Regions from separate parts of the Mesorhizobium sp. M1342 genome, predicted to be linked through region 3. Evidence: riboswitches for the same ligand, from Rfam matches in the RefSeq annotation. Region 3 holds a riboswitch; each other region holds the start of a gene.
The links. A riboswitch is a leader RNA that binds a small molecule or an ion and turns the genes downstream of it on or off. The one in region 3 is predicted to bind thiamine pyrophosphate.

Region 1 (9,749 bases), on a different contig from region 3:
CTTGTCGAGGGCGGCGATGGTTTTCTGGAAGGAGGCCGGGTCGCGCTCGTAATAGGCCGGATCGGCGATGTTGTTCTCCAGCCTTGAGATCGAAGCCGTCACAGCCTCGATTTTCTTGGGCAGCGATTCCAGCGCGAATTTCTGTTTGAACGACAGATTCTTCGCCGGCCCCTTTGGCGCGGCCGCTTCACTTCTGGTCGTCACTGGCGCTTCGCCGTTTTCGGCCTTCGCACGCGCCTTGCGGTCGTCCAGCCTGGTGCCGCCGCGCTGCGCCAGCATGTCGGAGTAGCCGCCGGCATATTCGATCCAGCGGCCTTCACCATCCGGCGCGATCAGGCTGGTCACGGTGCGGTCGAGGAAATCGCGATCGTGGCTGACCAGGATGACGGTGCCGGCAAAGCCGGCGACCAGTTCCTGCAGCAGTTCCAGCGTCTCCATATCGAGATCGTTGGTCGGCTCGTCGAGCACCAGAAGGTTTGCCGGCCGCGCCAGCACCCGCGCCAGCAAGAGCCGTGCCCGTTCTCCGCCGGACAACTCGCGCACCGGCGTGCGTGCCTGCTCCGGCTTGAACAGGAAATCCTTCATGTAGGAGACGACGTGGCGCTGCTCGCCATTGATGACGAGGTTCTCGCCGCGCCCGTCGGTGAGATATTGCGCCAGCGTCTCCTGCGGGTCGACCGCCTCGCGCTTCTGGTCGAGCGTGGCGATCTCCAGATTGGTGCCGAGCCGCACCGAACCGGCGTCCGGCTTCATCTCGCCGGTCAGCATCTTCAAGAGCGTCGTCTTGCCGGCGCCGTTCGGCCCGACCAGGCCGACGCGATCGCCGCGCTGGATGCGGGTCGAAAGCCCCTTGACCACGGTGAGATCGCCAAAGCTCTTCTCGATGTTCTTCGCCTCGATCACCAGCTTGCCGGACTCGGCGGCGTCGCTCGCCACCATGGTCGCCGACCCTTCGGCACCGCGATGGCCGCGAAAACGCTGGCGCATGGTCTGCAACTCGCCGAGCCGGCGCATGTTTCGCTTGCGCCGCGCCGTCACGCCGTAGCGCAGCCAATGCTCTTCGCGAACGATCTGGCGGCCGAGTTTATGCTGCTCGCGCTCTTCTTCCTCCAGGACCAGGTCGCGCCATTCCTCGAAATGGCCAAAGCCCTTGTCCAGCCTGCGGGTCTGGCCGCGATCGAGCCAGATGGTGGCGCGCGACACACGTTCGAGAAAGCGGCGGTCGTGCGAGATGACGATCAGTGCCGAGGAGGTGCGGATGAGTTCTTCTTCCAGCCATTCGATGACCGAGAGGTCGAGATGGTTGGTCGGCTCATCGAGCAGCAGGATGTCTGGCTCCGGCGCCATCACGCGGGCAAGGGCAGCACGCCTCGCCTCGCCGCCCGACAGATCATTCGGACGTTCCTCACCCGACAGTCCGAGATGCTCCATCAGATAGCTGGCTCGGTAGGGATCGTCGGCGGGGCCAAGCCCGGCCTCGACATAGGCGCGGACGGTGGCAAAGCCCTCCATGTCCGGCATCTGCGGCAAATAGCGGATAGTTGCCGAAGGCTGGCGGAACACCTCGCCGTCCTGCGGCTCGATCAGGCCAGCGGCGATCTTCAGCAGGGTCGACTTGCCCGACCCGTTGCGGCCGACCAGTGCAATCTTGTCGCCGGCCGAAGCCGTCAAGGCGGCGCCGTCGAGCAGCGGCGTGCCGCCGAAGGTCAGTTTTATCCCGTCGAGGTTGAGAAGAGGCGGGGCCATGTCAGCTTTCAGGTAAGGGATAGGGATGAGCGAGCAGCATCGCGCGGCCATGGCCGAGCGCGATTTCGAGGCGGCCCCCGGTCTTGTCGGACTTGACCTCGTTGGAGATGGTCAGCGACGAACCGAACGCCACCTTGACGTGGTTCAGCGGCCATTTGGCGCCGGTGACGGTCAGGCCGGCGAGCTCGGAAAAGCCGAGCACCGAAAACAGCGTGCCATCGGCATAGTCGAAGCCGGCCGTTCCGCGCAGCAGCGGGATGCCTTCCTGGGCGCCGCTGGTCAGGAGCACATCAGTCCCGGCCTCGGCCAGCCGCAGGGCAAGCGCCAGATGCAGGAAAGCGTGGTCGGCGCGCTTGCCGCCGAAAGCACCTGCGAGCACCAGGCGGGTCGCGCCGCGCTCGAGTGCGGCGGCAATGGCCAGTTCGCCATCGGTCTGGTCCTTTTCCGCCGGGAAGGTCCGGCGCGGCACGGAAGCGAGATCGTCAGGCAGCTCGGCTGGCACGGAATCGAAATCGCCCACCCACAGTTCGGGCACGAGACCCAGCAGCCGCGCATGCCCGATGCCGGCGTCGGCGGCGATGACGCGGGAGCCTTCGGCCTGGCGGTCGAGCCGTGGCGTGCGGATGAGATCGCCGCCAAGCAGGATGGTGAATGTGCTCATATCGTGTGGCCCTTACCAGCCCGGCACGGGAAACGGAAGGCGGCAAACTCCCACTTGCATGGGGGATCGGCCCGGCCTATGTGTCGAAACGCTCTAACGGGGTGCCGGACGCGATCTTCGCGGACCGGCTGAGAGGCAGTCTCGCCAACCCGCTGAACCTGATCCGGTTTGTACCGGCGGAGGGATTAGACGTTTCGGACAGTCCGACGCCTCAATTCCTTTCAATTCGAACGAAGGAGGCGCCGATGCGCACGCATTTATACGCTCTAGTCTCAGCAATGGCCGTGGTCCTGTCCGGACCGGCCTTGGCCAAGGACAAACTCACCGTCTACACCTATGAGAGCTTTACCGCCGACTGGGGTCCGGGTCCCGTGGTGAAGAAGGAGTTCGAGGCCGAATGCGGCTGCGATGTCGAGTTCGTCTCGGTCGCCGACGGCGTCGCGCTGCTCAACCGCGTCAGATTGGAAGGCGCGTCGACCAAGGCCGATATCGTGCTTGGCCTCGACACCAATCTCACCGCCGATGCCAAGGCGTCAGGCTTGTTCGCGCCGCATGGCGGCGTAACTGATGTCAACGTGCCGGGTGGCTGGAGCGACGATACTTTTGTCCCCTTTGACTACGGATATTTCGCTGTCGTCTACGACTCCGAGAAGCTGAAGAACCCGCCGAAAAGCCTGAAAGAACTGGTCGAGGGCAGTGCCGATGACAAGATCGTCATCCAGGATCCGCGCACCTCCACGCCGGGCCTCGGTCTGCTTCTGTGGGTCAAGTCGGTCTATGGCGACAAGGCGCCCGAGGCCTGGGCCAAGCTCAAGGCGAAAGTGCTGACCGTGACGCCGGGCTGGAGCGAGGCCTATGGGCTGTTCACCAAGGGCGAGGCGCCGATGGTGCTGTCCTACACGACGTCGCCGGCCTACCACATGGTCGCCGAGAAGACAGAGCGCTATCAGGCAGCGTCGTTCGAGGAGGGCGAGTATTTGCAGATAGAAGTCGCGGGTATCACCACGGCGGGGGCCAAGAACCCGCTGGCGGCCAAGTTCATCGCCTTCATGACCGGGCCGAAATTCCAGGATGCCATCCCCGAGACCAACTGGATGTTCCCGGCCGGCAAGACCGACAAGCCGCTCAATCCGGCCTTCGACAAATTGGTCAAGCCGACCAAGACCTTGCTGTTCAGCCCCGACGAGGTCGCCGCCAACCGCAAGGCCTGGGTCGATGAGTGGCTGGCGGTGATGAGCAAGTAGGCTTGCGAGTTCTTTTGATGTTCGCGCCACTCCACCCCCCTCTGGCCTGCCGGCCATCTCCCCCTCAAGGGGGGAGATTGGCAGTGTCGTTGCTGGTTATAGTCCGGCAACGTTGGAGACTAGCGGAAGCATGGGTGACGGCCGATCTCCTCCCTGGAGGGGGAGAAGTCCGGCAGGACGGAGGGGGGCGCCAAGGAACGCAATCCTTTGTAATTGCCGCGATGGAAAGAATGGTGGTCCAGCGTGCAACGCGCGTCTGACCCCCGCATCACCGCTGGCACCCTCGCGCTCGCTGCAATCGCGCTGCTGATCGGCGGCGCGTTTGCTGGCCTGCTTTTCGAGGGCGCCCATGATTTCTCGGGCGCCTGGGCAACCTTCGATCCCTATCTGCTTCGCGTCATTCGCTTCACGCTCTGGCAAGCGGCGCTCTCGACGCTGCTTTCGGTCATCCCGGCGCTGTTCGTGGCGCGCGCTCTGTCGCGACATCCACGTTTCTTCGGTCGCGCCTTCATCCTGCAGATATTCGCCGTGCCGTTGGCGCTGCCGGCTATTGTCGCAGCACTCGGCATCCTGGCGCTTTATGGCCGTGCCGGCTATTTCGCCGGCGTGTTTGCTGTGATCGGCGGGGGAAGCTGGCCGGGCATCTATGGCCTGTCCGGCATCCTCGTCGCCCATGTCTTCTTCAACCTGCCGCTGGCGACGCGGCTGTTCCTCGAGGCGCTGCAGACCATACCGGCCGACCAATGGCGGTTGGCGAGCCAGCTCGGCATGGCGGCGCGGCCGGCGTTCCGGCTGATCGAATGGCCAACGCTGCGCGCCGCACTGCCCGGCGTCGCCGGGCTGGTGTTCATGCTCTGCATCACATCCTTCACCATCGTGCTGACGCTCGGCGGCGGGCCGGCCGCGACGACGCTTGAGGTCGGCATCTACCAGGCGCTGCGCTTCGATTTCGATCCCGCGCGGGCCGTTACACTGACGCTGTTGCAGATCGCCTTGACCTTTATCGTTGTGCTGGCCCTGACGCGCCTGGGCGCCAATGTGGTCGGCGACACCAATTTGCCGGTCGCGCAACGCCGCTATCTCTCGGTCAATCGGAGCGAGACCTGGTTGAACGCGCTAGTCATCATCCTGGCGCTGCTGTTCGTCGTTGGGCCGATGGCGGCAACCGTGGTGGCCGGGTTGGGTGCGGACCTCGGCCGTTTGGCCAGGGAGGCCACCGTCCGGCAGGCAACGCTGACCAGCGCAGCGCTCGCCTTCCTGTCGGCGCTGCTTTCGGTGATGCTGTCGCTGGCGCTGACCATGGCGCGGCGGGCACTGGCGCTGAACCGCCGTGCCGGCGCAAAGACACTGCTCGAACGCGCCACCGATACAGGCGCCGGTTTTGTCCTTGTCGTGCCGCCGACCGTCGTCGGCGCCGGCTGGTTCCTGTTGCTGCGCCATGCCGGCGATGTCTTTGCCATCGCCCCGGTCATGGTCGTCACCGTCAATGCGGTGATGGCGATGCCGTTCGCCCTGCGCGCCGTGCGTCCCGCCTATGATGCGGCGAGCGAGCGTCACGAACGGCTCTGCGCACTGCTCGGCATTGCGGGCTGGAACCGGCTGATGCTGGTCGACTGGCCGTCGCTGCGGCGACCGCTCGCCACGGCCTTCGCTTTCGCCATGGCGCTGTCGCTCGGCGATCTCGGTGTCATTGCCCTGTTCGGCAGTGATTCCGTGCAGACATTGCCCTACCTTCTTCTGGCACGGATGGGCAGCTACCGCACCGAGGATGCCGCCGGCCTGGCACTGCTGCTCGGCTTCGTCTGTCTCGCGTTGATCGTGGCGGCGCACTGGCTGGGAAGGGAGAAGGTCCGCGATGCGTGAGAGGGCGGCCAACAGGCTCGAAAAGGGCGCGCCGGTGCGGCTAGACAATGTGTCGTTCAGTTATGGCAGCTATGGCGATGCGCCACTTGTCTTCGACGTCGAGTTCGCCACGGCGAAGATCACCGCCATCATGGGCCCGAGCGGTTCGGGCAAGTCGACACTGCTCAATCTGGTCGCCGGCTTCGAGACCCCACAATCGGGCCGCGTGCTGATCGGCGGGGCCGATGTCAGCACCGAGCCGGCCTCGGCGCGGCCGGTGTCGATGGTGTTCCAGGAGAACAATCTCTTCGCGCATCTTTCCGTCGAGCAGAATGTCGGGCTCGGCCGCTCGCCCTCCCTGGGACTGACCGAGGCGGACCGCGCCGCGGTCGCCGAGGCGCTTGCGCGCACCGGTCTCGCGGGCAAGGAGAAACGCCTACCGCGCGAGCTCTCCGGGGGCGAACGCCAGCGCGTCGCACTGGCCCGCGTGCTGGTGCGCGACCGACCGGTGTTGCTGCTCGACGAGCCCTTTGCTTCGCTCGGACCCGCTTTGCGCGACGAGATGCTGGATCTGGTTGCTGCCGTTCATGCCGAACGCGCCATGACGGTGCTATTTGTCACCCACCAGCCCGAGGATGCACGCCGCATCGGCGAGCACATGGTGTTTGTCGACAATGGGTTGGTGGCCGCAACCGGCAAGGCTGATGATTTCTTTACCGGGGCTGGTCCGGAGGCGTTCCGGCGCTATATCGGCGCGGGTACTGGATATTCCACATCACGCGATGTTGCCCGGAAGCGGACATAATTTACGGTCAAACCGGCTCCAGGCGATGTGGCGTTTGCTTGCCATGACCGGGGGAGTGTGGCTAGGTCCGCCCTACCGGTCCGGCACAGGCCGTGATTTGCCTGCAGTATCCGCCGCCGCCCTAAGGGACGGGCACGGATGCTGCAGCAGTTTGAGATAGCGCATGACACGTTCCGAAGATCGCCCCCGATTTTCGTGGTCATGCGCCGGGACCCGAAAGGAAGCCGTTCTGGCGATCGGCGCTAACACATTGGGAATGAAACCGCTGGCGCGTTTTCTCGCGCTGGCCGGTTTTGCCGTGGCGTTGGCAAGCTGCCAGATGTTCACGCCGCCGGAAGTTCAGGAATCCGGCTTCCAGCCTTCCGACAAGCCGATCACGGTGGACAATGTCGGCGCCAACAACAAGCTCGCCGAATTGGCCAAGGCGCAGCACCCGCGCATCCTGGCGACTTATGGCGGTGAATATTCCGACCCCAAGCTCGAACGCATGGTCGCCAAGGTGGTCGGTAGTTTGACGGTGGTGTCCGCCAACCCGACACAGACCTATCGCATCACCATTTTAAATTCGCCCAACGTCAACGCATTCGCGCTGCCGGGCGGCTATCTCTACATCACCCGCGGCCTCCTGGCGCTGGCCAATGATTCGGCCGAGCTTGCCGCCGTCATCGCGCATGAGATGGGCCACGTCACCGCCAATCACGGCCTGCAGCGCCAGCAACTGGAGGCCGAGGAAGGCCTGGCCACCAAGGTGGTTTCGGACGTGCTCGGCGACAGCCCAACCGCCAAGGCGGCGTTGATCCGCGGCAAGCTGAGGCTGGCGCAATTTTCGCGCAACCAGGAGCTGGAAGCCGACGCCATCGGCATCAAATCGATCGGCGAGGCCGGCTACGATCCTTTCGCCGCAGGCCGCTTCCTTCAATCGATGTCGGCCTATACCGATTTCCGCTCGATCAGTGGCGCCACCGACGCCAGCCTGGACTTCCTGGCCACGCACCCAAACACGCCGCAGCGCATCGATCTGGCGCAGCGCCATGCCCGCCAGTTCGGCGCGCCGGGCGTCGGCACGCGCGACCGCGATTCCTTCCTCGCCGGCATAGACGGCCTGCTCTATGGCGACACACCCGAGGAAGGCTATGTGCGCGGCGAAACCTTCCTGCACCCGGGCCTCGGCGTGTCGTTCACGGTGCCGGACGGCTTCATCATCGACAATTCGGCGGCAGCGGTGACGGCCACCGGCCCCGGCGACATAGCGATCCGTTTCGATGGCGTTTCCATCGACAAGAACCGGGCGCTGACGGACTATATCCGCAGCGGCTGGGTGGCTGGTCTCGTCGACAGCAGCGTCAAGCAGGAAACCATCAACGGCAATGAGGCGGCGACCGCGCATGCCGGCGCCGAAGGCTGGCAGTTCGACATTGCGGTCATCCGCGCCGGCGGCCAGGTCTACCGGCTGCTGACCGCGGCCCCTTCCGCCAGCACGTCGCTGGACACGATCGCCCGCTCGGTCAGCGGCTCGTTCCGGATTTTGAGCGCTGCCGAAAAGGCGGCGCTGAAGCCGCTGCACATCCGCGTCGTCACCGTCCAGCCTGGGCAGACGATGGGTTCGCTTTCGGCGCAGATGGTCGGCGTCGACCGCAAGCTCGACCTGTTCCGCGTGCTCAATGCGCTGTCGCCGGGTGCCGCCGTTTCGGCCGGCGACAAGGTCAAGATCGTCACCGACAAGTAGGCGCCGCTGGACGCCTGCCGCCGTTCCGGCGGCAGTCGCCATGAACTCCGGATTCTGCTTCACCAATGCGACCTTGAGCTTTTCCATGGCGCGGGCCTCGATCTGGCGGACGCGTTCCTTGGAGATGCCGAGCGTTTCGCCGAGCGCTTCGAGTGTGGCGCCCTCGTCGTTCAGCCGCCGTTCCTCGATGATCCTCAGTTCCCGTGCGTTGAGCGCGCGAAGCGCCTCCCTCAGCCAGAGCGAGCGGCGCGCGACATCGATCTTGTCGCCGACGATCTCGTCGGGCAGCGGATCGTCCGAAATCAGGAAATCCATGCGCTCGGTCGAACCCGCATCGTCGGCAATAGGCATGTTGAGCGAGGAGTCGGGCGCCGAGAGCCGCGAATCCATCATCGCCACATCGGCTTCGGAGACGCCAAGCGCCTCCGACACCTCGCGATAGAGCGTGGCGTTGGAGAGCGGCTCCGTGCCATTCGCCAACCGCGCGCGCAGGCGTCGCAAATTGAAGAACAGCGCCTTCTGGGCCGAGCTGGTGCCACCACGCACGATAGACCAGTTGCGCAGGATATAGTCCTGCATCGAGGCGCGAATCCACCATGTCGCATAGGTCGAGAACCGCACCTCGCGCTCCGGCTCGAAGCGGGCGGCGGCCTCGAGCAGTCCGACATGACCCTCCTGAACCAGGTCGCCGAGCGGCAGGCCGTAATGGCGGAATTTGGAGGCCATGGAAATGACCAGCCGCATATGGGCGACGGTGATGCTGTGCAGCGCGTTCTGGTCGTTGTCCTCTTTCCAGAGCAATGCAAGCCGATGCTCTTCGTCACGCTCGAGGTAGGGAGCCTTCATTGCCGCGCGGACCATGATCCGTCCTGCCGTGTCTTCCATCATGAGGCGCTCCCTGGGTGGTGCGGATGACTTTGCAAACTTGGCTGGCGCCCGGGTTGAAATGGCGGCGTCGTGCCCTACAACAGCCAGAACTGCCATGCGCGGGAAAGGTTCCGCGACCGTGGCGGCGGGATTGTGTTGCCTGAAGGATTCCCAGGACGGTTCGTGATGGCTGCGATGACGAGCAGAAAGTTCCAGTTGGAGAACTGGGTTTCATAAATCGGTTGTTTTTGAAATTCTGTTCCTTATTTTTTCGGCTTGCATCTGTCAGTTTCCAGCGCTCACAAATATGCCGGCCAGCCGGCCAAGGACGGGATCACAGAAAAATGAAATGGCTCAAGTCGCTCATTATCGCCGGAACGCTGCAGGCCCTGGCTGTCACTGCAGGCCATGCCGGCCCCAATCTCGACCAGATCAAGCACGCCGGTGTCATCAAGGTCGGCACGGAAGGCACCTATGCGCCGTTCACCTACCATGACACGTCCGGTGCACTGGTCGGCTTCGACGTCGAAATCGCCAAGGCGATCGCCGACAAGCTTGGCGTCAAGGCCGAGTTCCTCGAAGGCAAGTGGGATGGACTGATCGCCGGCCTCGACGCCAATCGCTACGATGCCGTTATCAATCAGGTCGGCATCACCGACGCCCGCAAGGCAAAGTACGACTTCTCCGATCCCTACATCGCCTCTAAGGCGGTGCTGATCGTGCGCGGCGACAACACCGACATCAAGAGCTTCGCCGATCTCAAGGGCAAGAAGTCGGCGCAGTCGCTGACCTCGAATTTCGGCAAGCTGGCCGAAACGAACGGCGCCGAACTGGTCGGCACCGATGGCTTCGACCAGT
Region 2 (9,749 bases), on a different contig from region 3:
CGAACACCGCGCAGCCTGTCATCGGCCGCTGCCATTCCCATACAGTCTATCTGACGGGCGAAACCCGAAACAGGCCGGGCGTCGCAGCCGAAGTGGAATTTGACACCCATGGTCGCAAGCTTGTCATGAAGTGCCGCCATCGCCGGGCGTGGGTCGAGGTGAGCCTCATCGGCGAACAGCAATCCGCGGCGGAAGCGGCCGGCTAAGTCGGGCTCCAGCAAGGCAATTTCATCTTCCTCGACGCGCCGATAGCCCGTCGTGCGGCTGGCGAACCGGTCGAGCTCGCCCGCATCGCGCGGCGCGGCCAAGACCAGCGTTCCCCGTCGTGCTACCAAGCCTGGCGTTGCGGCGTCCCACCAGTCGGCGGCGTCGCTTCCGAGATCCAGCACCGGCTGCTCGGCGCTTTCACGCTCGCACCACGGCGCCAACATGCCACCGGCGAACCACGACGCATTGCCCCCAAGGGCAGGCCTTGTCTCGGCAACGGTAACCGCCGCGCCGCGTGCGGCGAACTCGAAGGCGGCGGTGAGGCCAGCAACGCCCGCTCCTTTGACCAAGACCTTCATGATGGCTCACGTGGCTGAGGTATGAGCGGTGCCCCGGTCTCGTCCGCCGGCAGGTAGAGATCACCGCCCTCGCGGTATTTCGCCGCCATCGCCGCCATGCCCTCTTTCTGCGCCTCGGCACGGATGTCGTGAGAGATACGCATCGAGCAGAATTTCGGTCCGCACATCGAGCAGAAATGCGCCACCTTGTGCGCTTCCTTGGGCAAAGTCTGGTCGTGGAAGGACCGCGCCGTTTCCGGATCGAGCGACAGGTTGAACTGGTCCTCCCAGCGGAACTCGAAGCGCGCGCGGGAAAGCGCATCATCCCTGACTTTCGCTGCCGGATGGCCCTTCGCCAGGTCGGCGGCGTGGGCGGCGATCTTGTAGGTGATCACGCCGATCTTGACGTCGTTGCGATCGGGAAGGCCGAGATGCTCCTTGGGCGTGACGTAGCAGAGCATGGCGGTGCCGAACCAGCCGATCATCGCGGCGCCAATGCCTGAGGTGATGTGGTCATAGCCCGGCGCGATGTCGGTCGTCAGCGGTCCAAGCGTATAGAACGGCGCCTCGCCGCAGACGGCGAGTTGCTTGTCCATGTTCGCCTTGATTTTGTGCATCGGCACGTGGCCAGGCCCCTCGATCATCACCTGGCAATCCTTCGCCCAGGCGATCTGCGTCAGCTCGCCGAGCGTTTCCAACTCGGCGAACTGCGCCGCGTCGTTGGCATCGGCGATCGAGCCCGGACGAAGGCCGTCGCCGAGCGAGAAGGAGACGTCGTAGGCTCTGGCGATGTCGCAGATCTCCGCGAAGTGCTCGTAGAGGAAGCTCTCCCGGTGATGGTGCAGGCACCATTTGGCCATGATCGAGCCGCCGCGCGAGACGATACCCGTCACCCGGTCGACGGTCAGCGGGATGTAATGCAGCCGCACGCCGGCGTGGATGGTGAAATAGTCGACGCCTTGCTCGGCCTGTTCGATCAGCGTGTCGCGGTAGACCTCCCAGGTCAGATCCTCGGCAATGCCGCCGACCTTTTCGAGCGCCTGGTAGAGCGGCACCGTGCCGATCGGCACCGGCGCGTTGCGCACGATCCAGTCGCGGATGTTGTGGATGTTGCGGCCGGTCGACAGGTCCATCACCGTATCGGCGCCCCAGCGGATCGCCCACACCATCTTTTCGACCTCTTCCGCCATCGACGATGTGACGGCGGAGTTGCCGATATTGGCGTTGATCTTGACCAGGAAATTGCGGCCGATGATCATTGGCTCGCTCTCGGGATGGTTGATGTTGGCGGGGATGATCGCCCGTCCGCGCGCCACCTCGTCACGCACGAATTCGGGCGTGACGAAATCGGGCAGCGTCGCGCCGAAAGCCTCGCCGTCGCGCTCAAGCTTGCCGCGCAGGATCTCGCGACCAAGGTTCTCGCGGATGGCGACGAACTCCATTTCGGGTGTGATGATGCCGGCGCGCGCGTAGGCAAGCTGCGTCACCGCCTTGCCTGCTTTGGCCCTGAGCGGTCGGTGGCGGATGGGAAATTCTGGCGTCAGGCGTTCGCCCGTCGCGAATCCGTTGTCCTCCGGCCGGACATGGCGGCCGTCGCAGACCTCGACATCGCCGCGCGCCAAGATCCATTCGTGGCGAAGCCGGGCCAGGCCTTTTTCGATGCTGGTTTCGACAGCCGGATCGGTATAGGGGCCCGACGGATCGTAGACGGTGACGGGCGGTTCGCCGGCTGTCGGATGGACGGAGATTTCGCGCATCGGCACCCTGATCTGCGGGTGGATGGCACCGGGCTTGTGGATCTTACGCGAAGCAGGCAGCGGCCCCGTTGAGACGGCTGGGGTGAGGGCATTCATCTTGAGGCTCCTTTGCTCATGCATTGGAGACCCAGTTCTGTGCCGGAAGGATGAAAAGACGCTTCTGTCGACCTGCCGAAACAGGACCTCGGGCGTGAACTCCCGCAGAGCGCTTGCACCGTCCCTACGCCAGTATGAACTGGATCAGGTTCAACGGGTCACTGCGCCGCGAAAGCCAGCAGTATCTCAGCCCCTTGCCGGGACTCCCCTGGTGAATGCCTCAAGTTGAACGGGCCGGCGTTGTCTTGTCAAGCGCATGTTCGTCCTGCGGCGGCGGTGGGCGGCATTCAAATTGGGCCCAAATTGGGCCGACGGCCTCGCCATGGGTCGCGGAGAAGTTCCGCGGGAGACAAGGCAGGTGTGGCCAAAGCTGCATTTGCCTCGTCAAACTTGATGTGACATTGACGTAGACGGAACTGCTGCGTTTCAAGGATCTTAAGCCGTCAATGCCTGATCGGAACAGAACTGGTGGGCCGCCCGAACGCCCCACAAACATCGTGCTCTCGATCACCTCTTATTGTCGCCGGAAAAGGGGTGATCGACCATTCGATCAAGTCGACCGCTCGCTGAAGGGCGCCCTCGGTTTCAGCACGGCTGGGCGAAGTGGCAATGACATGTCCAATCCAGTCTCGGAAATCCCCCTTCCTGACGATCGGTGTCTTGGGTTCAACATTCAATTTGACCTCGGCCACACCTGATATAGCAGCTGCCTGAGTGTCGCCACCAATCCAGTCGAGGGTGCCATCTTGATCAGGAAGCAGGAATCGCGCGGCCGCAGTATGCGAATGCTTTTTGCGCAGATCCCATTCCTCGCCAATGACAAGCTTGATGTGCTCGGTGACGAGGTCGACACCGTAAGCTAACTGGACCAGTTGAGGGTCGGGCGCGCCACTAAGACGCGGATTGACTTCAATGACAACTGGACCGCGTTTCGTGCACCGGAGTTCAATGTTAGTTGGCCCCCAGCCAAGGCCGAGAGCCCGCAAACAGCTCAGCGAAACATCGGCGATGCGCTCACGCTCCTGATCGGTTAGCAGGGCCGGATACGTCACCTCACGTATGACGAAATGGGGGAGGGGACCAAAGTCATTGGCGCAAATCGCAACGACCTCATTCCCCATAACATTAATGCTATAGAACGGGCCCTGTGCGAATTCTTCGACGAGTATTTTCGGTGTAGACCGCCATATGTGCTTTCCGCCCAATAGATGGGTCGTATGTTCGGCTACGTCTTCGAGGCTGCGGCACAATCGGACACCCATGCTGCCGCTGCCTACTGCCGGCTTAAGAATCACGGGCAGGCCGATCTCTGCAGCCGAGCTTTCTACCTCCGCCGCATTCGCTGCCAACCGATAGGCCGGTATTGGAACGCCGGCCTGCGCGAGGAGTTGGCGTTGCTTGAATTTGTCGCAGCTTCGTTCAATCGATTCAGGGTTCGGTCCCGGTAGATCGAAATGCCGGCAAAGCTTGCCAACTGTCGCATAGATCGATTCATGGTCCCCGGCAAAGCCAGTAATGCCAGCAATGTCGTGGGTAGCACGCAGCCGCGAACTTTCGCGGACCAACGCTTCGAGATTGCCAGTGTCGACACGGATTGCCTCAACGTTTTCCGCCGAAAGATAGTCGTACCGAGGTGGATCAGCCGTCAGAGTAATTGGATGAAGACCAAGACACTGAGCCGCTTGGACGTATAGCTGACCAGTACCCCTATGGCCTTCGACCAATATGAGCGCTCTTCTTCTTACCATTGCTGTTAATCCCGATGTTGCGTGCTGGCGGCGGTCCGAGGGTACCGGTGTCACTTTTGTGGCCGTGCCGGACCTCAGACTCGGGGTGCCGTACCATTGTCAACGACTGACGGTTGTAAAAATCTTGTAAATTGATTTGAAGGATCTGTTGCAGCGTTTTTGATTAGGGCGGCGTCGGAGGCTTGCTCCGTTCAAACCAGGTTAGCTGGGGTTGGTGTGTGATCCCGTGGGCCTGGGCGTGACCTACCCCTCGGGTAGGGCACGCCAAGCCACATCAAACTCGCAGCACAAGAACATGCGCTCTGGTCATACCGGCTCATGGTGAGCCCTGAATCTGGAACCGGCCCGATGTGTAAGCAGCGAGTCGTCAAACGGCCCCATTCAATCATGGAGTCACATCATTTAAGATCGCGAAAGCTGTCATTGCGGGTTACGGAACTGCTTTCCGATGACATTCGAAGATGCGATCGGGCGTCAGAACCGGATCGCTGACCGCCGCTTCCACCTCGGCGAGCCCGGCTGATATAATCAGGTCTGAGGCTGCGCGCCCTGTCGTTCCCAGCATTTACATTAGGCAGCCTTGCCAAGATTGTCCCGCAGCAGAACCTGCCTGAGCGCATCGACGAACGTCCGAATATCTGTCGTACTATGGGCAGGCGTAACCGTCACCCTGAACCGCTCGGTTCCCACCGGAACACTCGGCGCCAGAATTGGCTGAACGTATATTCCATGCTGATCCAGAAGCTGGCGGGACGCTTCCTTGCAACGGAATGGATCACCAATAGGCACAGGAATGATGTGGCTTCGGGTCGGCATGACGGGGATGCCCGCCTCTTTCAGCAATCCGATTAAAAGTTTCGTTTTCCGGTGCAGATCAATTCGTTCTGAATCTGAATCGCGAAGATGGCGCAGCGCTGCCAGCGCACCAGCCGCTAGCGCTGGCGCAAGCGCCGTGGTGAAAATGAAACCGATCGAGAAGCTTCGTATGCTGTCAACAATGGAGGCAGGTCCGGTCACATAACCCCCCATCGAGCCGAACGCCTTACCTAGCGTCCCTTCGATGATGGTTGGACGATCCATGATGCCAAGTTCCGCGGCAATGCCGGCGCCTTTCGGACCGTACATTCCCGATGCATGAACTTCATCCAGAAACGTCATTGCGCCAAATTCGTCCGCCATGTCACAGATATCTTTGATCGGTGAAATGTCACCGTCCATTGAATATACCGATTCAAAAACAATGATCTTGGGTCTTGCAGGATTTACGCTGCGCAGAAGCTCCCGCAAATGCGCAACGTCGTTATGCTGGAAGACGCGCTTTTCGGCCCGGCTGTTGCGGCATCCACTAATAATTGAAGCGTGGTTGTGCGCGTCAGAAAATATAATTGTGTCCGGCATCAAAGATGCCAATGTACTCAATGATGAATCGTTTGAGCTGAAGCCGGAAACAAAAATCAATCCTGCTTCCTTGTTGTGGAAAGCTGCAAGCTCCCGCTCGAGCAACACGTGATAATGGTTGGTGCCACCAATGTTGCGGGATCCTCCCGATCCTGCGCCGTTGGCATCGATGGCGCGCTTCATTGCCGATAGCACTTTGGGGTGCTGCCCCATACCGAGATAATCATTAGTGCACCAAATGGTTATCTCTTTTCGGCCGTCGGGCCTATTGAGCCAGGCCTTTGGGAAGTTGCCAGACTGACGCTCCAGATCGGCAAATTCACGATACCCGCCACGGCCTTTGAGTTGCTCGATTCTTCCGGCGAAATACTGCACATAATCCAAATCAATCTCCTGTTGGGAAGCCGTTTTTCGGCGCGCTCAGTGCTGCTTCACAGCGCACCTGCGCCGGCCCATCGCGTCGCATCCCTCGACAAGCACCAGCAAGATTGGATTTCGACTACGCGCTTGATCTTGCGGGGGTTTCGGCCGCTCCAGCTAATTCGGGTAACGCGCCCCAAAGTGCAAGTGAAGAGAATGTTAAATCTATTTGTTACTGAAATGTCTGAAATTGCATGAGTGTCGCAAGCGATTTCATAATTCTGGCCAGTCGTCGTTCGATTCCTGTCGCGGCCTTGTCAGAGCTGCGCTCGGCGGGCTTTCGGGCCCGAGAGCCGCAATGCGCGAGGGCCGCGTCTTGTCGCGCAACAGCCCTTGAAGCCCTTCGGCGGCGAAACGCTCTGCAAACGCCATACGCAGCTTTTGGACGTGCTGGCCTGCCGGATCATCTTGACGGTGCCGACGTCATCGTCGGTCCAGCCGGTTCGGAGTCGCCTCAGAATCGGAAATTTCTGCCCATCAGACTGGAAATTGACATGTAAGCTTCCCGGCTCCTTCAGATGTCATCATCTCTCGCACACCAACTCATGCCACGCAGATGAGATCGCGCCTTTTTCTGTCGTCACATTCCATTGTCAGAATCGGAAAAGAAGGGTCTCCTTGTTTTTATATGAAACAAAATTTCACAAATAATTATGAAAACGGACATGTTTGCTGCAGACAATTAACGTGCACGTACTTGTCTGCCGCTGCATAACGAAATATAGGCAGCGATTATAACTTATAAACGTAGTGAAACGCGTAAATCGACATTTCCATAGAGCTGCAGCAGAGGCGAGGGGAGTCCCATGGGCCCTATGAAGATGCAGCCCGAGGAGATGGGCAGCCTGTCCGCGCGGATTTACAGCAAGGTGCGGGATGGCTTGATCATCGGCAATTTCGCGCCGGGCGATCGTCTCCTTATGCAGGATCTTGCCGGGCAGCTCGGAACCAGCATTACGCCGGTGCGCGAAGCCTGTCTGCGGCTCGTCAGCGAGCAGGCGCTCGAGTTGCGCTCCCGCAGGTTCGCCGCGGTGCCAGACCTCAGCCGCGCCCGCTACATTCAGATCAAGCTGATCCGCGTGGCACTTGAAGGGCTTGCGGCAGAACACGCTGCCGACCATTTTGCCCCCGCCGATCTCGAACAGCTTGAGACCTTCCGCGCCTCATTTGTAGAGAGCCATAAGGCCGGTAATATCAAGGAAGCGCGATCCTCCAATCGCGCTTTCCACTTCGGCGTCTACCGCCTGTCGCGTATGCCGATGCTGATCGGACAGATCGAAAGCATGTGGGCCTCGATGGGTCCAATCCTTAACGTTTACGATCGGGAAATTCCGCGCGGGTACACCGGCGCGGAAGAACATGACCATCTCATCGAGGCCTTGAGGACTGGCGACAGGAAGAGGGCCCGCGAGGCGATCGAGAACGACATCCAGCGAGGCTCACATGGTTTTCTGCGCTATTTCGACGAGCGCGGCTCCGGCTGAGCTGAATTGCCCTAAGCACCATCGATCTGCGCGACGCGCGGTGTGCGCAGGCCGGCTGTTTCCCCGCCGTCTACAGTCACCACCGTGCCGTTGACATAGCTCGATTGATTCGAAAGTAACCAAGCGACCACATCAGCGATCTCTTCAGGGGCACCGAAGCGGTTGGCAGGGATCCGCAGTTCGAGCTGCTTCTTGCGCAGTGCATCGCTTATGATGTTGCCCATCATGCGTGTTTCGATCTGGCCGGGGCAGACAGCGTTGAAGCGGATCTCCTCGCCGAACTCCAGCGCGAGGGCCTGCGTCAGCCCGATGACCGCGGCCTTTGAGGCGCAGTAGGCAGCGAGCCCTTCTTCGCCCGTCTTTCCGGCGATGCTGGCCATGTTGACGACTGAACCCCTCCCGAGCCGCAAGCCGTCCAGCGCATGACGGATGAAGAAAAAGACGCTGCGTGCATTAACCGCAAGGACCTCATCCCAATCGTCCTGGGTGGCGGTGGCGAAGGCAATGCGCTTCGACATGCCGGCATTGTTCACGAGCCCCGCGAGCCGGCCGTTGCCAAGTTCAAGCGCACGGTCGACGACACGGCGGCAATCGTCTTCACGGATAATGTCACCGGCAACGAACGTGACACCGTGATTGGCGCGTTCGAGCGCCGCGCCCGCTTCTGCATCTCGGCCGGTCGCCACCACTCTGGAACCGGCAGACGCAAGTTTCTCCACGCAGGCCCGCCCAATCCCGTGCGTGGCGCCTGTTACGATGATCATTCCAATTCACTCCATTACGTATTTGGCAACCGCACAGTTTGGGGGGCTCGCTTTTGGGCCAATCCCCGCCCCATCAAATCATGACGAACAACGTTGTCGTCACCTAGGATCAGTGGATCAATTGTGACGCAGGTTAAAGCCGGTGGACTGGCCCAAGCGCCGGGCCGTCGGCCCAACGGCTGGATTGGCGATACTGCGCATGTGGCCATGTCTTTCCTCGCGTGATGGGGTGTTCCCTAGAAGCGGAGCGATATGCGGGTGTGACGACCGATAAGGCGGACCGGCTATTCCGATAGGGACATGCATACTGTCGCATGACCGACTCGTCATCCCCGCAAGGCCAGTAATGCCAGAAGTGCTGCACAATACGCCAAGAACGCACACCGACCAATCAGTGTTTCGACTGTTCGCCGCACACGGGATCGGCCTCTCAGCTGGCAAAACCATGTCGCAATGGCTGGACGTGCATCGCGATTTGCGAGCCTGGTGACGCGGGACTTGCGCCGGCACGCCATCAAGGGAACCGGCCGCGACGGCTTGCCGGCGGAGGCTGTGCTGCCCTGCCCCTGCTCAAGCAGCACCACCCACTAAGCATCGGGAACCCGCGTTCCATTTAGAAGCCTCCACGTTGCGGGCCTTTGCCCGGCTGCCGGGAGAATGAAGTCGCAAGACAACACCCGCAATCCGGGCGCCGACCTCTAGGAAGAACTCAGGCTGGCAAGCGCCAGACGAGAGAAGTTGGAAAGCGGCACGGTCGTGCGCGGGGAACCGTCATTTCAACAATCATCCGACCGCAGCGTGTTATGGCACGCTGCGGTGCGGTTCAGCGCGGCTGTTGCAGCACGCGAATGCACTGGGCACATCTCCTCCCTAAAGACACTATGACGATTTGGTCGATAGCGAAGTGCGGCTGCTGACCAATGGCTCTGTATTCGAAGGCCACGCTGATCGCTTTGACTTATTCGCCGGCGCTTGATGTCAGGCAACTCGATCGACAAGCCGCATACCGGTCGGTCGCGAGGAAGCCCACATCGCCGCGGCCAGTTGCATGGCTGCTGTCTCCGACCTCGTCTTTCGTCAAATGGATTGTGATCCCGGTCGAGGCAGCGAAACCGCGATTGAAGACACTTTCCCGGCTGAGCACCGGCTAATGAAAACCCTATTGACTTATAACTTATAAGTAGTACGGTAGCGCTGTGAAAATGAACAACGGCGCGGATGGCCCTGAAGGCGAACTCGCCTAGACGGTACTACGATCCGCCAGCAAGCCTCTGCTCCCAAGGCAGACCGCGGAGCCGGCGAAATCGCCGGCGCCGGACCCGGGAACACACGAAAATGGGGAATCACATGACCAAGAATCACGCTTTCCGATCCATCCTCGCGGCGGCTTTCGTCACCGGCGTGGCCGTCCTGCCCAACGCCGCCCAGGCCAAGGATTGGTGGCCCTTCAAGATCAACGCGGCCAAAGGCGGCGATCTGAAAAAAGTCGAGGCACTCGACTATGTGCCGCTGGAAAAGGCCGAGAAGCCTTGGAACC
Region 3 (9,749 bases):
TGGTCTGGCCCGGGAGCGGCGTGCCACCTCGGCTGCTGGCGTGGCTGGGCAACATCCCCGTCAAGACCGTTCTTTTCGACTGGTCGCTCAGGGCACCACCGGTGGCGATCAGCTTTGCCGCCATTCCGCCTGGCATGAAGCTACCGGGTTTGATCGACAGGCTCGCCCAAACGAGCAACTGAAGTAGATCCACCGCGTCCGCTGGACGAAGCAGGTGACAATGCCCATTTATGGCGAGACCACTTGCTTTTACGCAATTCCAGACGGAAAACCGCTACACACTTTTCCTGGAATTGCTTTTGAGGAGACGTGACATGGCGACTTCGACCGAACGTGCAGTCCTTGCCGGCGGCTGTTTCTGGGGCATGCAGGATTTGATACGGCGCTATCCCGGCGTCATCTCCACCCGTGTCGGCTACAGCGGCGGCGACGTGCTCAACGCCACCTACCGCAACCACGGCACCCACGCAGAAGCCATCGAGATCAATTTCGATCCGGCCATCATAAGCTTTCGCACGCTGCTGGAACGCTTTTTCCAGATCCACGATCCGACGACCCGCAACCGCCAGGGCAACGATGTCGGGACGAGTTATCGCTCGGCGATCTATTACACCAGCGACGAACAGAAGCGCGTCGCCGAGGACACCATCGCCGATGTCGATGCCTCGGGCCTGTGGCCGGGCAAGGTCGTCACCGAAGTCGCACCCGTTGGTCCATTCTGGGAAGCCGAGCCCGAGCATCAGGACTATCTGGAGAAATATCCCGACGGATACACCTGCCACTTCGTCAGGCCAGGCTGGAAGCTGCCGGTTCGCGAGACGGCGGTTTCGTAGATTTGCAACTGCGATTTGCCCTGCATTGCTGCTCGACGGTGTCGTCGAGCAGATCATCGCATCCAAACCCCTTTCGGTCAGCGCGGCTTGTCGCGTCGGTGAAGCCATCGAGCTTTCACCAATGTGCGAAAGCGCCCTTCGAACACCTTCGTCAACGGCGAATGCGGATGCGGTAGGCAAACACGGTCAGGCGGTTGACAGCCTGCCGTATCGCGGTCCAACTGCGCAGGAAGAGTTGATTTCGGGAGACGGGCCGTGAAAAAAGTTTACGAAAAGCCAGTGTTTGTAAAACGCGAGCGTCTTTCGGTTGTCACTGCCTTGGCATCGCCTTCCACTCAGCCGACCTGACAAGCTCGCCCTGACCTGTCGGCCCGTTTGAGCCGCCGAAGATGAGGCCGATCGAATCGACCGATCACTCGGAGCCGATCACAGCCGTTTTTGTCCTCGATATCTCTAACTATACGGGGCCTCTGCTCGCCGGCTGGCTAGAGGCTGGAAATGCAATTGGCGCGATCATCGTGCCCGGGTTCCGGCGTCGTCCCACCGGTTTCAGCATTGGCAATTTCCGGCGAAGGCTTCAACGCAAGCTGCTGCTCAGGCGGTTTATCGGTAACACGCCTGTCAAGTTGATCGAATTTGGCCGCCCTTACGATTGGAATGCGCTTGGTCGGCAATTGTCTGACGTCCGCGCCGATGTGCTGGTCTGCTACACTTTGCCTGTCTTGATCCCTCAAGAGGTTCTTGGCCATTTTTCCAAAGGCGGGGTCAACCTCCACCCGGCGCTGCTCCCCGACTATCGAGGGCCCCACCCGATCCAGCGCTTGGCCGTGGACGGCCGGCATGCGGCTCATGGCGGCGTCACGCTCCACAAGATGTCCGCCGGTTTTGACGAGGGTGACATTCTCGGGCAGGTGCCGTTTTCCGAAGCTGACTGGACATCGAGAGAAGCCCTGGTCGACAGCACGGCAACCGCTATGCGGATTCTGGTGAGCGAGGCGGTGCCGACCTACTGCCGGGGGCTGTTGTCAGGAATGCCGCAACCGAAAGGCGATTTCGTCTGGGCGCGGCTTCAGCCCAGCCACCTGATAATCTCGCCGGCCATGTCGGTCGAGCATGTTGTACGGCTATGGCATGTGCTTGGCCTTCTGCCAGGCATCTATCTTGAAATCGGAACGCGCAAAGTCAGGCTGGGATTCCAGATCAGAAGGCTGGGGCCCTGCACAGGAAAGGCCCCGGTCAGGCGGTGGGGAACAGTGGAATTTGATCTCGCCAACGGTCGGGTCCTGTATTTTACCTACGGTAGAGTGCTCAAACGGCTGCTCAATTCGAAACACCTATTTTCGCGCCCGCCCGCCGGGAGACCCGCTCCAGAAATCCGGCTGTTCGGCAAAGCGCGTGCTGCGGACCAGAAAAACGGATGAAGTCGCTGGGCGATGCCCAGCGGCTTCATCCGTTTGCGACGTGGTTACTTGCCACAATGATTATCGTTTACCGTTGGCGCCGTCGCGTTACCATCGGCGTCCGGCTGCGCGCCTTGCGGGTTGGTCGGGCAATTCTGATCCGCGTTCGAATTCATGTCCCCTACCGTGCCAGTCGTGCTGTTGGTCGTGCCCGGGTCGACAGTGTCCGGCTCGATCGTATTCGGGGAAGCCGGCGTGTTCGGCTCAACCGTCACCGACTTGCCGCTGCCGCTTCCATTTGCGTTGTTGCTGCCGGCGCTTTGCGCCATGGCTGACGTGGCCAGACCAATGGTGAGAACCGAAGCTGCGAGGATTTTCATGAACATGGTTTGTCTCCATTTCTGTGAAGTCGTCGCTTATTTTCTACGAAAGTGATCGCGTTGCGACTGTGGGGACAACCGGTCGCGGCGGCGAAGGTTCCCGACAAAATTCCGCTCAGGCGCACCGTGACTGGCGCAATGCTTTTGGCGCAGTGCTCTGAAAAAACGGCTTTCCCTTGAACTCGAATGATGCTTTAAGGCGCACATCCACAGGGGTGCTCCGTACGGTCGGGGCTGAGACGGGGGCGGCAAGCCCACAGACCCTAGAAGCTGATCTGGGTAATACCAGCGGAGCGAGGCGGGCGATGTTTTCAGGCGCACAGATTTCCCTATACCCCATGACCGACGATTTCGTCGGTGTCATTCTTGGCGCGCTCGGTGCGCTCGATCCCTGGCGCGACAAGCTCAGGATCGAGACCGACGACATCTCGACCTTGCTGGTCGGGTCGCCCGAAGTGCTGTTTCCCGCCATGCGCGACCTCTTCGTGGCGGCGGCACGTAGCGGCAAACATTGCGTGTTGTCGGCCACCATCTCGCGCGGGTGCCCTGGCGAGCCGGATGATCCGATCTGCCGCTCCGATGCACTTGGCGGGCCTGTCGGGCCACTCGGCCCGCGCAAGGATGCGGCCATCGCGGCGGTGCGCAATGCTGCTGCCACCGGCCAGCCGGCGGCGGCGCAGTTCTCGCTCTATGTGATGGGCACCGACGACCACATGGACGAGATCTACGGCTGCATCGATTTTCTCAAGCAGTCCGGCGTCTATGAGCGTTCCAAGCATTTCTGCACGAAACTGCGCGGTGATGCCGGTGCGATCTTTTCGGCGCTGGACGAGGCCTTCTGCCGCTTCGGACCAGGCGCCGGCCACGTAACCCTCGACGTCACGGTCTCGGCCAACAGCCCGTCGGCTGTCTGAAGCTGCCGCCGCCTCCGCGCGGCCGTCAAAGGTTATCTCCCGTGGTCTCATCATCATTCGCTTCGCGCCCGATCGCGGGCCTTCTTGTCAAGGCAATGCCGGCCATGATCTCGGTCGGTTTGCTCCTAGTGGCGTGGGAGCTTTATGCCACCTATTCCGGCATCAGGCCGACGATACTGCCGGCGCCGTCGCGCGTTTTCGAGCAAGCGCTGCTCAATCGCCAGGCGCTGGCCGACAACGCCATTCCGACCATCGGCGCCACGCTGCTCGGCTTTGCCTGTTCGCTCAGCGCCGCCTTCGTGCTGTCGATGCTGGTCGACTTCTTCCAGCCGCTGCGGCGTGCGCTGTTTCCCGTCTTAATCGTCAGCCAGACCTTGCCGCTGGTGGCCATCGCGCCGCTGGTGGTGCTGTGGTTCGGCTTCGGGCTGGCGCCCAAGATCATGCTGGTGGCGCTGGTTACCTTCTTTCCGATGCTGGTTGCATTGGTCGAGGGTTATGAGTCGACCGAGGCCGAGATCGGGCAAATGCTGCGCGCCATGGGGGCAGGGCGCTGGCGCATCTTCGTGCTGGCACGGCTGCCTTCGGCGCTGCCCTATTTCTTCGCTGGCTTGAGGATCTCCATCACCTACGCCGTGGTCGGCGCGATCTTCGCCGAATATGCGGGGGCCGCGAAGGGGCTGGGCATCTACATGCTCAACGTCAAGAACAATTTCCGTCCTGACCTGGTTCTTGCCGCCGTCGGAGTGAGCGCTGCCCTGACCCTTGTCCTGTTCGGGTTGACTGTACTGCTGCAGCGCCTTGCGATGCCCTGGGAGCGGGCCGGCAAGGAAACCGCCGGGAAGGGAGCCTGGCGATGAGCCGGCTGGAACTGCGGTATGTGCGCAAGGCGTTCGGTGGGCTCGACGTGCTGGCCGATATTTCGCTTAGCGTCGGCGCTGGTGAATTCGTCTCGATCCTTGGACCCTCGGGCGCCGGCAAATCGACGCTCTTCCAGCTTCTGACCGGCGCCGAGCATGGCGAGGGCGAGATGTTGTTCGACGGCGCGCCGCTCGACGACCACGGCAGGCATTTCGCCTTCATGCCGCAGCGTGACGCGCTGATGCCGTGGCGGCGCATCCTCGACAACGCGACGCTCGGGCTCGAAGTCCAAGGCATGAGGAGACAGGCGGCGCGGGTGCGCGTTGCGCCGTTGTTTGCCGAATTCGGGCTTGCCGGCTTCGAGCGGCATTTTCCAGCGCAACTGTCCGGCGGTATGCGCCAGCGCGCGGCCTTGCTGCGCACGGTGGTGCAGCAACGCGACATGCTTTTGCTCGACGAGCCGTTCGGCGCGCTCGACGCGCTGACCCGCACGGCCATGCAGCGCTGGCTGGAACAGATGTGGCGGCATCATCGCTGGACGGCGCTCCTGATCACCCATGACGTGCGCGAAGCCGTGTTCCTGTCCGACCGCATCTATGTGCTGTCGGCGCGCCCGGCCCGCATCGTGCGTGAAATCAAGGTGCCGCTGCCGCGCCCGCGCAGCCTTGGCGGCGATGCCGCGCGCCAGGCAAGTGCGCTCGAGGCCGAGATTCTCGACATCATCCTCAACGCCACCCCATCCAAAGGACACGATCATGATTGACTTGACGCGCCGGCAGGCCTTGTTGCTGACCCTTGCCACAGGCCTTCCGCTCATTGCCGGATCGGGGCGAGCCCAAGCACAATCGGCACAAAAGGTCACCGTTGCCCTCGACTGGACGGTCAACACCAACCACATCGGACTGTTCGTCGCCCGCGACAAGGGCTTCTATCGCGAGGCCGGGCTCGAGGTCGACATCCTGCCTTACAGCGATACCGGTGCGGGCACGCTGGTTGCAAATCGCGTCGCCGATTTCGGCATCAACGGCACCATCAGCCTGTTCACCCAGAGAACCGCCGGAGCGGACCTGAAGGGCGTCTATGCGGTGGTGCAATCGGAAACCGGCCGCGTGGTCTTCAATGCGGCCCGCAGCGAGATAGTAAGCCCGAGAAACCTCGACGGCCTGACCTATGGCGGCTTCGGCAGCGCCTGGGAAAACGCCCTGATATCGACCATCATCCGCCATGATGGCGGCAAGGGCAATTTCGAGACGGTGACGCTCGGCACCTCAGCCTATGAGGCGCTGGCCAATGGTTCGGTCGATTTCACGCTCGAAGTCTCGACCTGGGAGGGTGTCGACGCCGAGCTCAAGGGCGTCAAACAACGCAGCTTCGTCTATGCCGATTACGGCGTGCCTGACGAGCACACGACACTGATCTCTTCGAGCGAAGCCTATCTCCAGGCAAACTCCAAGCCTGCGGCCGCCTTTGTCCAGGCGACGCGGCGCGGCTACCAGTTCGCGGTCGATCACCCCGAAGATGCGGCAGCCCTGCTGATCGCGGCCAACAAGGATGCGTTGACCAATCCGGCGCTGATCCACGCCTCGCTGAAGGCGCTGATCGACGGCCATTATCTGCGCAGCCAAAGCGGCGCCATCGGGACGATGGATCCAGCCAAGATGGAAGCGATCGGCGGCTATCTCTTCGCGTCCGGCATTTTGCGTGATGCCGACGGCAAGCTGGTTGCTCAACGCCCGGATTTCGGGAGCTATTTCCGCAACGACTATCTGAGCTAGTCTGGCAAAACCAAATGAAATGGGTCGCCAGTCTATTTCTGGACGACCGCGTGGAGCAGGGTCGTCTGGATGTGGCACCCTGGCTCCCCGACAGCCAGTTTAAACACCGATCTGATCTTGTTGATTAACTGCCCGGCAATGGTTGCGTGCAAAGGTCGCCTCGAGGGATCATCGGGGTGTTTGCATTGCTCATATCAAAAAGCGAGGCGCTTTCGCACGTCAGTGACGGCAGGATTTTGTCCGCAGCCCGAAAGCGCGAAATCCTGGTGGATTTGCGCGAAGGTTTCTTTCGGATCTGCGCGCTGGCCTTCGCGGGCATGTTCGTCTACCGCGGCGTATATCACCTGATGCTCGACCCGACCCGCATCAATGTGGCGCTGGTGGCAATTTCCGAGATCCTGACCTTTACCTGGCTGCTTCTGTCGCGGCGACCGCAGGTACGCGACTGGAACCCGCTGACGGTGGTTGTTTCGGTGGTCGCCAGCTTCGGTGTCGGCTTCATCGACCTGCAACCGGGCGTGGCCATCATCCCGGTCTATGCCGCTGCGCCGCTGCAAGTCCTGGCGTTGGGGTTCGTGATCTGGGGGAAGATATCGCTAGGGCGTTCTTTCGCCATTCTGCCAGGCAATCGCGGCGTGATGACCGACGGTGCCTACCGCCTGGTGCGGCACCCGATCTATGCCGGATACCTTGCCGGTCATGTCCTGTTCCTGCTGTCGGCCTTTTCCTTCTACAATCTTGCTGTCTACGCCGCGATCACCTTCTTCCAGGTTCATCGCATCCTGCGCGAAGAGGCGCTGTTAGCCGCCACGCCGGAATACCGGGACTATATGAAGCGCGCCCACTACAGGCTGTTCTACGGGATCGTCTGACAAGCGGGCCGGCGCAGAATCGTTCGGCCTGCAATCACGCTTGCACTCTCTCACTCCCGCATCCGGCCGCCGATAGACTCTGGCCACTTGCAATCATCGCGGCGGTCTTGCTGATCTTGCGAGAGGCCTATCCATGTCCAGCGCGGTGTGCGGCATGGAGCAGAGTAACGTCCGATCGCCAATGCCTTACGAATTGTTCGTGTAAAGAACAATTATTCAAACTTTAATATCATTTTGTTTCAGAAATTTTGTTGATGTACACCACGCCTCAGGTTCAGTATTCTCTCTCTGAAACTGAAATTCACCACCTCGCGTAGTTGATCTTGCAATCGGCCTCTCGCCAATTGCTTTAGCGCAACGACAACAGGAGAGTGTTATGGCTCACACCATCAAGACAGTCGCCAATATGTTGGCGGGTAGTGCGGTAATTTTAGCTCTTTCCCTGCCCGCCAATGCTGCGGGAATCGGCCTTGGCGTTGGTGCCTCGGTGGGTGGTAGCGGCGGCGTCAATGCCGGTGTCGGGGCTTCCGTTGGCGGCAGTGGCGGCATCAGTGCCGGAGTGGGCGCCTCGGTCGGCGGCAGCGGTGGTGTAAATGCCGGTGCCGGTGCCAATGTTGGCGGCTCGAGCGGTGTCAATGCTGGTCTCGGCGCTTCGGTCGGCGGCAGCAACGGCATCAATGCCGGCGCGGGCGCCAACATCGGAGGGTCTGGCGGCATTACGGCCGGCCTTGGCGCCAATGTAGGCGGGACGAGCGGCGTCGGCGTGGGTATTGGTGGCGGCATCAATCCAGGCAATCCGTCGAACCCGAGCAATCCGTCCAATCCGTCAAACCCCAGCAGGCCGAGCCTGCCGGGTGTCGTGGCCCAGATGTCGGATAGCAACGTGGCGCGAATGAAGAAGCGCTGCGTCGACGTGCTCAGCAGCGAAGGCGCCTACGACCGCGATCTACGGCAACTCTGCCTCCTGATCGCTCGTCGCTGATACTGGAGGGGCCGGGGATTGGAAGTGCCGAATCAGCCGTGAGGCTCGACCGCACTCTCCTGGCCTCCGGCCGGTAGGAAAGCCCGCCACGCTGGCGGGCTTTCTGCGTCCACAGGCGTGCCGGAATCAAATTCTGGTTGCCATCATCTGGATGGCCGCTTCTGTTGCCGGCAGACCTCTTCCGCACGCGATGCCCGCCACAATCGCGCGGAACGGTAGAGCCTTTGGAGCGCTCGTCTTTGAACATCGCTATGAGTCTTGGAACCATACCGATCATCATTGCGCTGCTTGGCGGCCTCAGCGGCCTCGGTGGCGGTCCGTTCTACGGCACCGGCTACTATGGCGGCGGCGGCCTTGGGCTCGTGCTGCTCATCGCCATCGTGCTTGTCGTGCTCGGGCGTATCTAGCCGGGTTATCGCAACTGATCGCAATCTCGTGAGCGCCCCCAATATCGGCGTGCACCGGATTGTGATGCAGGCAAGCCGGCTTGTGATCCTGCACTCTGCAAAACTTTCGTATGGTCATTGCGGTCCACACCCCCCCGTGGAAACAAGAGGAGAGGGTCCCACCCCTTGTCCTCCTCCAAGGCCCGCTCCGGTTCACCGTAGCGGGCTTTTGCTTGCTGGCGAGGGGAAACCGGCTCGCATCAAACCCTATGGGCAAGGCATCCAGAAGCTGACGCCAGTCGACTATTCCATGTCAGGTACGTCGCCGCTGACGAAGAGCGTGTTCGGCGGGCCGTATTCGCCCAGCGTCGGATCGGCCTCGCGGCTCCAGGCGATGACGCCGGCATGCTTTGCCGCTAGAGCCCTGGCGGTGCGTATGGCGCGGTCTTCGCTCTGCTGGTCGGCGGGTCCAAAGGCTGGGAACAACTCGCCATCCTCACCGCGATCGAACGCGACCACGACGATCAGCCTGGGATTTTTCTGGCCACTGGAATCGGACATCTTGCACCTTTGTCGCGGAACCTATCACATTGCGCGGGGTTGAAGGCCGCGAATCGATGAATGCCGACTTTGGGGAGTGGCATCGTGCAAGATCAGCGTTTCGATGAGCCGGTCAGGATTGCGCTCGGCCGATCGCGAAACTCGATCTTCAACGTGGAGCGGGTCGCTCAGGCTGCCGACATCCTGCTGAACCGCTGGCCGGTTGCAACCGGGCAAAAGCATATGGTTGCCCGTAAGGTCTGTCTGGCCGTGCTAGAGGGAAAGAAAGAAGTCTCGGCGGCAAGGGCGGCGTTCATCAACGCCGCTATCGAGGCGGACATTCTCGTTGAGCCGCGTGAGGTGTCGATCCCGTAGCCTGCCCGGTGAAATTGAATCAAGGATCGGCTCTATCCTCTTGGTTGATCTCGGTCTTTCACCGGCTTTTCCGGGCCATGGCAACCGGCCAGTTCGGCGCGCTCTGCGGACAATCCGAAATTCGGGGTTCATTGGGCCTGTTTCCGGCATCTGTTGACACGGCATTTCTATCCAGATATTGAACAGGACTATACAGGTTCACTGAACAGGTACCTATATGAAGCGGCGCGCGGTTCAACTGTCTCCCGGTACGGGCAAACCCGAGCAGATCGCCACCGTTCTCGAACATGAAATCCGCTCCGGTGTTCTCGGCTTCGGCGACCGCCTGCAAAGCGAGAATGAACTTGTCCAGCGCTTCTCCGTCAGTCGCAATACGGTCCGCAAGGGCCTCGAAGAACTGTCCAGCCGCGGGCTGATCACGACCAGGGTTGGTA

Region 1: another riboswitch for thiamine pyrophosphate. It lies ahead of thiB (thiamine ABC transporter substrate binding subunit); the one in region 3 lies ahead of NKH06_RS04465 (YkoF family thiamine/hydroxymethylpyrimidine-binding protein).
Region 2: another riboswitch for thiamine pyrophosphate. It lies ahead of thiC (phosphomethylpyrimidine synthase ThiC); the one in region 3 lies ahead of NKH06_RS04465 (YkoF family thiamine/hydroxymethylpyrimidine-binding protein).

What each region holds. Positions count from the first base shown of each region.
Region 1 covers NZ_JAMYLI010000013.1:36,086-45,834, reverse strand. Annotated here, with positions in the region: gene NKH06_RS15270 (ABC-F family ATP-binding cassette domain-containing protein) at 1-1,746, opposite strand, end outside; gene NKH06_RS15265 (thiamine diphosphokinase) at 1,748-2,407, opposite strand; TPP riboswitch at 2,495-2,609, shown strand; gene thiB (thiamine ABC transporter substrate binding subunit) at 2,653-3,651, shown strand; gene thiP (thiamine/thiamine pyrophosphate ABC transporter permease) at 3,895-5,514, shown strand; gene thiQ (thiamine ABC transporter ATP-binding protein) at 5,507-6,298, shown strand; gene NKH06_RS15245 (M48 family metalloprotease) at 6,555-8,024, shown strand; partial or broken gene NKH06_RS15240 (RNA polymerase factor sigma-32) at 8,052-8,912, opposite strand; gene NKH06_RS15235 (amino acid ABC transporter substrate-binding protein) at 9,236-9,749, shown strand, end outside.
Region 2 covers NZ_JAMYLI010000044.1:22,337-32,085, reverse strand. Annotated here, with positions in the region: gene thiO (glycine oxidase ThiO) at 1-566, opposite strand, end outside; gene thiC (phosphomethylpyrimidine synthase ThiC) at 563-2,398, opposite strand; TPP riboswitch at 2,502-2,618, opposite strand; gene NKH06_RS30170 (ATP-grasp domain-containing protein) at 2,842-4,146, opposite strand; gene hemA (5-aminolevulinate synthase) at 4,717-5,928, opposite strand; gene NKH06_RS30160 (GntR family transcriptional regulator) at 6,780-7,448, shown strand; gene NKH06_RS30155 (SDR family NAD(P)-dependent oxidoreductase) at 7,460-8,212, opposite strand; partial or broken gene NKH06_RS30150 (ISNCY family transposase) at 8,578-9,083, shown strand; gene torT (TMAO reductase system periplasmic protein TorT) at 9,560-9,749, shown strand, end outside.
Region 3 covers NZ_JAMYLI010000003.1:231,243-240,991, forward strand. Annotated here, with positions in the region: gene NKH06_RS04440 (glycosyltransferase family 39 protein) at 1-182, shown strand, start outside; gene msrA (peptide-methionine (S)-S-oxide reductase MsrA) at 315-833, shown strand; gene NKH06_RS04450 (hypothetical protein) at 859-1,092, shown strand; gene NKH06_RS04455 (formyltransferase family protein) at 1,223-2,254, shown strand; gene NKH06_RS04460 (RodZ family helix-turn-helix domain-containing protein) at 2,299-2,619, opposite strand; TPP riboswitch at 2,815-2,928, shown strand; gene NKH06_RS04465 (YkoF family thiamine/hydroxymethylpyrimidine-binding protein) at 2,919-3,527, shown strand; gene NKH06_RS04470 (ABC transporter permease) at 3,623-4,384, shown strand; gene NKH06_RS04475 (ABC transporter ATP-binding protein) at 4,381-5,148, shown strand; gene NKH06_RS04480 (ABC transporter substrate-binding protein) at 5,141-6,160, shown strand; gene NKH06_RS04485 (methyltransferase family protein) at 6,397-7,032, shown strand; gene NKH06_RS04490 (hypothetical protein) at 7,409-8,014, shown strand; gene NKH06_RS04495 (DUF3309 family protein) at 8,266-8,421, shown strand; gene NKH06_RS04500 (hypothetical protein) at 8,704-8,961, opposite strand; gene NKH06_RS04505 (DUF982 domain-containing protein) at 9,022-9,315, shown strand; gene NKH06_RS04510 (GntR family transcriptional regulator) at 9,533-9,749, shown strand, end outside.